Regions from separate parts of the Kitasatospora sp. NPDC050463 genome, predicted to be linked through region 2. Evidence: riboswitches for the same ligand, from Rfam matches in the RefSeq annotation. Region 2 holds a riboswitch; the other holds the start of a gene.
What was found. A riboswitch is a leader RNA that binds a small molecule or an ion and turns the genes downstream of it on or off. The one in region 2 is predicted to bind S-adenosylmethionine.

Region 1: another riboswitch for S-adenosylmethionine. It lies ahead of thrC (threonine synthase); the one in region 2 lies ahead of AB0J08_RS06910 (aminotransferase class V-fold PLP-dependent enzyme).

What each region holds. Positions count from the first base shown of each region.
Region 1 is NZ_JBFAJO010000001.1:311,208-315,274, forward strand. Features, by position in the region: gene AB0J08_RS01375 (cold-shock protein) at 190-393, opposite strand; gene AB0J08_RS01380 (ubiquitin-like small modifier protein 1) at 998-1,276, opposite strand; gene thrC (threonine synthase) at 1,333-2,628, opposite strand; SAM riboswitch class I at 2,646-2,778, opposite strand; gene AB0J08_RS01390 (glucosyl-3-phosphoglycerate synthase) at 2,928-3,965, shown strand; gene AB0J08_RS01395 (trehalose-6-phosphate synthase) at 4,019-4,067, shown strand, end outside.
Region 2 is NZ_JBFAJO010000007.1:93,802-97,868, reverse strand. Features, by position in the region: gene AB0J08_RS06920 (rhomboid family intramembrane serine protease) at 1-21, shown strand, start outside; gene AB0J08_RS06915 (Lrp/AsnC ligand binding domain-containing protein) at 63-344, shown strand; gene AB0J08_RS06910 (aminotransferase class V-fold PLP-dependent enzyme) at 355-1,734, opposite strand; SAM riboswitch class IV at 1,785-1,902, opposite strand; gene trpD (anthranilate phosphoribosyltransferase) at 2,114-3,190, opposite strand; gene AB0J08_RS06900 (hypothetical protein) at 3,315-3,740, opposite strand.

The DNA.
Region 1 (4,067 bases), on a different contig from region 2:
GCGACGGCCCCTCGTCGGGCCCTGCGCCGACCCGCCGTCGGCCCCCGCGCCGACCCGCCGACGGACCCGCCGACGGACAGGTCGGCAGACATGCCGACGGGCCCGTACGACATGTGTCGTACGGGCCCGTCGTGAAGCAAGAGGTGCACCAGCCGATCGGGCCGAGCCGAACTCCTGGGGTCGGAAAGGTCAGACCGCCGCGCGGACCATGTCCGCCTGCGGGCCCTTCTGCCCCTGAGAGATCTCGAACTCGACCCGCTGGCCCTCCTCAAGGGTGCGGTAGCCGTCCATCTGGATCGCGCTGTAGTGGACGAAGACGTCCGCACCACCGTCGACCGCGATGAAGCCGTAGCCCTTCTCCGCGTTGAACCACTTGACGGTGCCCTGAGCCATTCCGAACTCCCCTAGTGCTGTGCTGGCCCTTCACGCGCCCGCAGGTCGCGGACCCGGGTCTGGTTTGAGGCCTTGCCCGGGGAACCCCCCCTGGGCGCAGCCGTGCACGCCACAATCGTCCGCGGAGACCACCGGAAGGCATCCGGTGAGCGGGTGATTGCGTCGACCGCGGCTGAATGTATCCGGATCGACGCCCTCTGCAACAGGGTCAATCGCCGGGAATTCACTGGGCCCGCCAGGGGACAGGCCAGGCCAAAGCGGGAGGAAATCGGCATTTCACGCCGGACATAGCGGACGAATTACCCAAATGCCTTCGAGAATTCTGACATCGGCCTGACATGTTTCACGGTCACGGCCCCGGCGCCGGTCTCAGCGGCCGGACAGACACCGGCAGTACGGGCGCGGACGGATTCAAGTACCGGAAGCGAGGAGGGAAGGGAAGCCCTCTTCCCGGACGAGCGACACTCTACTCCCCCGGACCGAAAAATATTCCCGCCGGAATGCGACGGGCCGCTCGCACGTACGGAGAGCGGAATTCCGTACGTGCGAACGGCCTGGCCGGAAACGACCCGGCCGATAAACGACCTGGTCGGAAAGGGGCGGGTCAGCAGCCGCCGGCCACCGCGGGAATGATCGAGACGCTCGCGCCGTCCTTGATCTCGGTGGCCAGGCCCTCCGCGAACCGGACGTCGTCGTCGTTGACGTAGATGTTGACGAACCGGCGCAGCTTGCCGGCGTCGTCCAGGATCCGGGCGGCGATCCCGGCGTGGTTCTTCTCCAGGTCGGCGATGACGTCGCCCAGGGTGGCGCCCTCGGCGGTCACCTCGGCGGTGCCGCCGGTGTAGGTGCGCAGGATGGTCGGGATGCGGACGGTGGCGCTCATGGGGGTCTCCTCGGGCGGAACGGCGCAACGGCCGGGCTGCGGGGGCTGCGGGTGGGTCAGGCGAAGGCGAGGCCGGCGTCGCGGAACGAGGCCAGCGTCGGGCGGATGACGGCGGTCATCCCGGAGTCGGAGACGGCGTCCAGCGTCTTCAGACCGTCACCGGTGTTGATCGCGACGGTCTCCTTGGCCGGATCCAGCTGCCCGGTCTCCACCAGCTTCTTCAGCACGCCGACGGTCACCCCGCCCGCGGTCTCGGCGAAGATGCCCTCGGTCCGGGCCAGCAGCTTGATCGCGGCCACCACCTCGGCGTCGGTGACGTCCTCGACGGCCCCGCCGGTGCGGCGGGCGATGTCCAGCACGTACGGGCCGTCGGCCGGGTTGCCGATCGCCAGCGACTTGGCGATGGTGTCCGGCTTGACCGGCCGGATCACGTCCTGGCCGGCCTTGAAGGCCGCCGACACCGGCGAGCAGCCGGCCGCCTGGGCGCCGAAGATCCGGTACGGCCGGTCCTCGACCAGGCCCAGCTTGATCAGCTCCTGCAGGCCCTTGTCGATCTTCGTCAGCTGCGAACCCGAGGCGATCGGGATGACGATCTGCTCCGGCAGTCGCCAGCCGAGCTGCTCACAGATCTCGTACGCCAGCGTCTTGGAGCCCTCGCCGTAGTACGGGCGCAGGTTGACGTTCACGAAGCCCCAGCCCTCACCGGCCGGATCCCCGATCAGCTCCGAGCAGAAGCGGTTCACGTCGTCGTAGTTGCCCTCGATGCCGACCAGCTCGCCGCCGTAGACACCGGCCATCACGACCTTGCCCTGCTCCAGGTCGTGCGGGATGAACACGCAGGACTTGAACCCGGCCCGGGCCGCCGCCGCGCCCACCGCACCGGCCAGGTTGCCGGTCGAGGAGCAGGAGAGGGTCGTGAAGTGGAACGCCCGCGCCGCCTCGATCGCACAGGCGACCACGCGGTCCTTGAACGAGTGCGTCGGGTTGCCCGAGTCGTCCTTGACGTGCAGCTGGGCGGTGAACCCGAGCTCGCGGCCCAGGTTGTCCGCCTTCACCAGCGGGGTCCACCCCGGGTTGAGGTTCGGCTTGCCGGCGACATCGGCCGGGACGGGCAGCAGCGGCGCGTAGCGCCAGATCGACGCCGGACCGGCCTCGATCCGCTTGCGGAGCTCCTCCGCGCCCTCGCTCCCGAAGTCGTAGGCGATCTCCAGCGGCCCGAAACACTCCAGGCAGGCGAAGCTGGGGCCGAGCGGGAAGCGGGTGCCGCACTCGCGACAGGACAGTGCGACGGCGGGGCCGAGATCAACGGTGGCAGGTGCGGCGCCGGAAGCGGATGTCGCTGTGATAGCCATGATGGCGGAGGCCTCTCTCCTCATCTTCCCCGTGACGCGGGCGCGCCACAGGACGGAATTGGCACCTGTCCCGCCGGGGCCCGAGGCCTGCCGTGCGAGAAGGTTGCCGGGACGTCAACGGGCCGTTCCCTCAGTCCCTCTGGATGAGCTCTGTGAAGTTGTGGTCCTGCTCAGCGGTGACCCCGACGTGCGAAGGTCCGATCGCTGTACGAAGACTGTATCCGAAGGCGTCCACCGTGAACGGGACCGTCCGCCACGCGAGATGCCCCGTCCCACCCCGATCCGCCGAGGAGAGTTCCGTGCCCGCCGAACCGACACCCGCGCTCCTCCCGAAGGCGGCGTCCTGGCTGCGCCGCCGCTCCTGGAGCGCGGCCGACCGCCCGGTGCGCGCGCTGCTGGAGGCCAAGCAGGCGGCGGGCCCGGCCGGCACCATCAGCGTGGTGCTGCCCGCCCTGGACGAGGAGGCCACCGTCGGCGACATCGTCCGCACCGTGCGCCGCGAGCTGATGGAGGAGCTGCCCCTGGTGGACGAGCTCGTCGTCGTCGACTCCGGCTCCGTGGACGGCACCGCCGCGGCGGCCGCCGCGGCCGGCGCCCGGGTGGTCCACCGCGACGACATCCTGCCCCGGCTGCCCGCCGCCCCCGGCAAGGGCGAGGTGCTCTGGCGCTCGCTGCTGGTCACCAGCGGCGAGATCGTCTGCTTCGTCGACGCCGACCTGCGCGCCTTCGACCCCACCTTCGTCTCCGGGATCATCGGCCCGCTGCTCACCGAGCCGGACATCCAGCTGGTCAAGGCCATGTACGACCGCCCGCTCGAAGTGGCGTCGAGCGGCTCCGCGACCGGCGACGCCGCCATCGTCCCCTCCGGCGGCGGGCGGGTCACCGAACTGGTCGCCCGCCCGCTGCTCAACCTGCACTGGCCGGAACTCGCCGGTTTCGTGCAGCCGCTCGGCGGCGAGTACGCGGCCCGCCGCTCACTGCTCGAACGGCTGCCGTTCCCCACCGGCTACGGCGTCGAACTCGGCCTCCTGGTGGACGCCCTGGAGGTCGCCGGCCTGGACGCCCTCGCCCAGGTGGACGTGGGCGTACGCCACCACCGCCACCAGGACGGTCAGGCACTCGGCCGGATGGCCGCCACCATCTACCGCACCGCCCTGGAACGCCTCGACCGCACCCACCGGCTGAAGGCCTCGGCCGACCTCGTCCACCCGCTGCTCACCCAGTTCACCCGCGACCCGCGGACCCGCGCCTTCACCGCCCACACCCACCCGGTCACCGCCGTGGAACGGCCCCCGATGCACACCGTCCCCGAGTACGCGAACCGTCACGGCCGTTAGGGCCGGGGGCCCGGCGGGGTTTGCCGACCCGGACCCACGGCAACATGCCAACCATGGGCGATCTCACGACCGAACGTTCGAGTGCGACCGGCTCCGCCGCCG
Region 2 (4,067 bases):
CCCTCGCGACGGCCCGGCTGACGCCCGATACCCTGGCGACACCTCACAAAGGAGCCCGAACAGTGATCACCGCCATCGTCCTGATCAAGACCAGCGTCGACCGCATCCCGGAGATCGCCGAGGCGATCGCGGCCATCGAGGGCGTCAGCGAGGTCTACTCGGTCACCGGCGGCTACGACCTGGTGGCGATGGTGCGGGTACGCCGGCACGACGACCTGGCCGAGGTGATCCCCGGCCGGCTGAACAAGGTCCCGGGCGTGGCCCACACCGAGACCCAGATCGCCTTCCGCACTTACTCCCAGCACGACCTGGAGACCGCCTTCGCACTGGGCCTGGGCGAGTGACCCCTCCCCCTCAGCTCTCGCGCCGACTCCTGTCGATCTGCACGGTGGCGACGCAACGGCCGCCCTCGTTGCGGTAGTTCCAGGCCGCGCCGTCCGTGACCAGCTCGCGGACGGCGGTCAGGAACCGGTCGATATGCTCGTCCGGGGTGCCCGCACCGAAGCTGACCCGGATCGCGTTGAGGCTGCGCTCCCCGGGCAGCGACGCCTCCGGCGCGCCGCACTCGGACGGCGCCACGTCCTCGTCGCCGAGCAGGGTGCGCACCAGCGGGTGCGCGCAGAACAGACCGTCGCGCACCCCGATGCCGTACTCGGCGGAGAGCGCGGCCGAGAAGTGCGAGCTGTTCCAGCCCTGGACGACGAAGGAGAGCACGCCCACCCGGGCCGAGTCGGCGCCGAACAGGTTCAGCACCCGCACCTGCGGGACCTCCGCCAGACCGGCCTTCAGCCGGGCGACCAGCTGCTGCTCACGGGCCTCCAGCGCGTCGAAGCCGGCCTCGGTCAGCGCCCGGCAGGCCGAGGCGATGGAGTAGGCGCCGATCACGTTCGGCGAACCGGCCTCGTGCCGGGCCGGACCGGTGTGCCACTGTACGGCCACCGAGCCGTCGGCCTCCCGGGCCACCGTGCGGGTGGCACCGCCGCCGGCCAGGTACGGCTCGGCCTCGTCCAGCCAGTCCGCCCGGCCGGCCAGCACCCCGGCGCCGAACGGCGCGTAGATCTTGTGCCCCGAGAAGGCGATCCAGTCCACGCCCAGCTCGCGCACCGAGACCCGGTGGTGCGGGGCGAGCTGCGCGGCGTCCAGCACCACCCGGGCCCCGTGCCGGTGGGCGGTCTCGGTCAGCTCGGCGACCGGCCAGAGCTCACCGGTGACGTTGGAGGCGCCGGTGACGCAGAGCAGCTTGGGGCCCTCAGGGGCCTCGGCCAGCGCGGCGTCCAGGGCGGCGACCGCCTCGGCGCGCGAGCGCGGGGCGCGCAGGTAGGTGACGCTCAGCCCGGCGTGGCGCCAGGGCAGCAGCGAGGCGTGGTGCTCGGTCTCGAAGGCGAAGACCCGGGTACCGGCCGGAACGGCGCCGGCCAGCAGGTTCAGCGAGTCGGTGGTGGCCCGGGTGAAGACCACCTGGTCGCCCTCCCTCAGGTCGAGGAAGTCCGCGACGGTGCGGCGGCTCTGCTCGAAGAGGTCGGTGGAGAGCTGGGAGAGGTACCCGGCGCCCCGGTGCACGCTGCCGTAGTAGGGGGCGTAGGCGGCGACGTCGTCCCAGACCCGCTTCAGCGCCGGGGAGCTGGCGGCGTAGTCGAGCGCGGCGTAGGTGACCTTCTCACCGTTGACCAGCGGGACCTCGACATCGTGGCCGAGGACGGGGAGCGGGGCGCAGATCTCGGTGGCGACGGACATAGGGGTGCACTCCTTCGACGGGTAAGGACCCCGGGAGTACGTGTCACCGGCGTCCGCGCTTGTCGCGCGGACGGATTGCCGCGAGACCCGGTCCTCACCCAGGGCACCCCGCCACGGACGGAGGGTTGCCGGACAGCAAGCTGGGGCTTGACGCTGTCACTCATGACCTGGCGAAGACTCTAGGTCGCGCCCGCCGGGTGGTCAAACAGGGGTCCACCATCCGGACCGGTCCGTCGCCCGCTCCGTTCGGGCCGGACTCTGGACGGGCGGGACGGGCTCGGGTCCCTCCGGCCTCGGGCGGTGATGCGCTGGCGTTCTGCGACCCGGGGGCGCACGGAGGCCCGCGGAGAGAGTGTCCCCGCGGGCCTCAACTGCCGCTTCACGCCTTGGTGGTGGCCTCCGACCAGCGTCGCAGCAGGTCCTGGGCGGCGCCCGAGTCGATGGCCGCCGCGGCGCGCTCCATCCCGGCCGCCAGCTGCTCGGCGAGCGGTGCGTCGGTGAGGTCCAGCGCCACCAGTGCCGTCGCCGTGTTCATCAGGACGGCGTCCCGTACCGGCCCGCGCTCCCCGGCCAGCAGCCGGCGCGCGACGTCCGCGTTGAAGGCCGGGTCCCCACCGCGCAGCGCCTCGATGCCGGTCAGCTCGATGCCGACCTCGCGGGGGTCGAACGAGGTCTCGGTGACCTCGCCGTCGCGCACGATCCAGACCCGCGAGGTGGTGGTGATGGTCAGCTCGTCCAGGCCGTCGTCACCGCGGAAGACCAGCGCGGTCGATCCGCGCCGGGCCAGCACCCCGGCGATCAGGGACGCCAGCCGGGTGTCGAAGCAGCCGATCGCGTGCGCGGTCACCTTGGCCGGGTTGGTCAGCGGGCCGAGGGTGTTGAACGCGGTGGGTACCCCGAGGCCGCTGCGGGCCGGGGCGGTGTGCCGCATCGCGGGGTGGAACCTGGCCGCGAAGCAGAAGGTCAGGCCGACCTCCTCGGCGACCTCGGCGACCCGTCGGGCCGAGAGGTCCAGATTGACGCCGAGCTTCTCCAGCACGTCCGAGGAGCCGCTCGCCGAGGAGGCGGCCCGGTTGCCGTGCTTGACCACCTTGGCGCCGGCCGCGGCCGCGACGATCGCCGACATGGTCGAGATGTTGACGGTCCTCGCCCGGTCGCCGCCGGTGCCCACGATGTCCACCGCCGGGCCGGGGATGGAGAGCGGTTCGGCGTGCGCGTACATCGAGTCCACCAGGCCGACGATCTCGTCGACCGTCTCGCCCTTGGCCCGCAGGGCGACCATGAAGCCCGCCATCTGTACCGCGGACGCCTCGCCGCTCATGATCCGGTCCATCGCCCAGGCGGTGTCCGCCCGGCTCAGGTCCTCGCCCCGCAGCAGCGCCGAGAGGATGTCCGGCCAGGTGCGGACCACCTGCACGGGGTCCTTGCCGCCGTTCGCAGGGTTCACGTTCACCATGGCTGACTCCAGCTCTTGTCGGTTCCCCGAGGGGATCTCCGTAAGGATGGAGTCAGCCTATCGAGCGGCGGGACGCCACCGCCCCGCCGCGGCCTTCACTTCTCTCGTACTGAGACGCGCCCCGCTACCGGGCGGCCGGCGCCCGCTTGGCCAGCCGGGCCCGGAGCAGGGTGGCGGCCGCCTCGGCCAGCGCCACCGGGTCGACCGGGCGGGAGATGGCGGCATCGGCCCGGCTCCAGGCGGCCAGCCAGGAGTCCTGCGGCCGGCCGATCAGCACCAGCAGCGGCGGGCAGCCGTAGATCTCGTCCTTCAACTGCCGGGCGAGCCCCAGGCCACCGGCCGGCACCGCCTCGCCGTCCAGCACGCAGAGGTCCACGCCCCCCTTCTCCAGTGCCTTCAGCACCGCGGGGGTGGTCGCGCACTCCAGGTGGGTCAGCTCCGGCAGATCCTCGGCGGGCCGGCGGCCGAGGGCCGTCAGCACCTGCTCGCGGGTGTTGCGGTCGTGGCTGTAGACGAGAACGGTCAGCGTCTCGTCGGTGGTGTCCGCCATGGGCCCTGCTCCCTCAAGTGTGATCCGGACCACGTTCGCCTCAACCCGGATGCTACTCCCGATCACCGCCCGCCGAGCCACTCCCGCGCGATCCTTCTCAAGCCGCCGCGCCCATGACTCACCCGCTCGGAGGACAGCCCGTCACCCCCGGCGGCGCGGTCCACCCGTACGGCCGACGCGACGGCCGGCCCCTTACTCCCGGCCGTCCCCGAAGGGGTGGAGCGACACGCCGGGCATCAGGGTCGAAGACGCCTTCGAGGAACCGTCAGAAATGGGACACGCCGCTGCTCAGCCGCCGTCCGGACCCCTGGGCGGCCGTCACCGGGG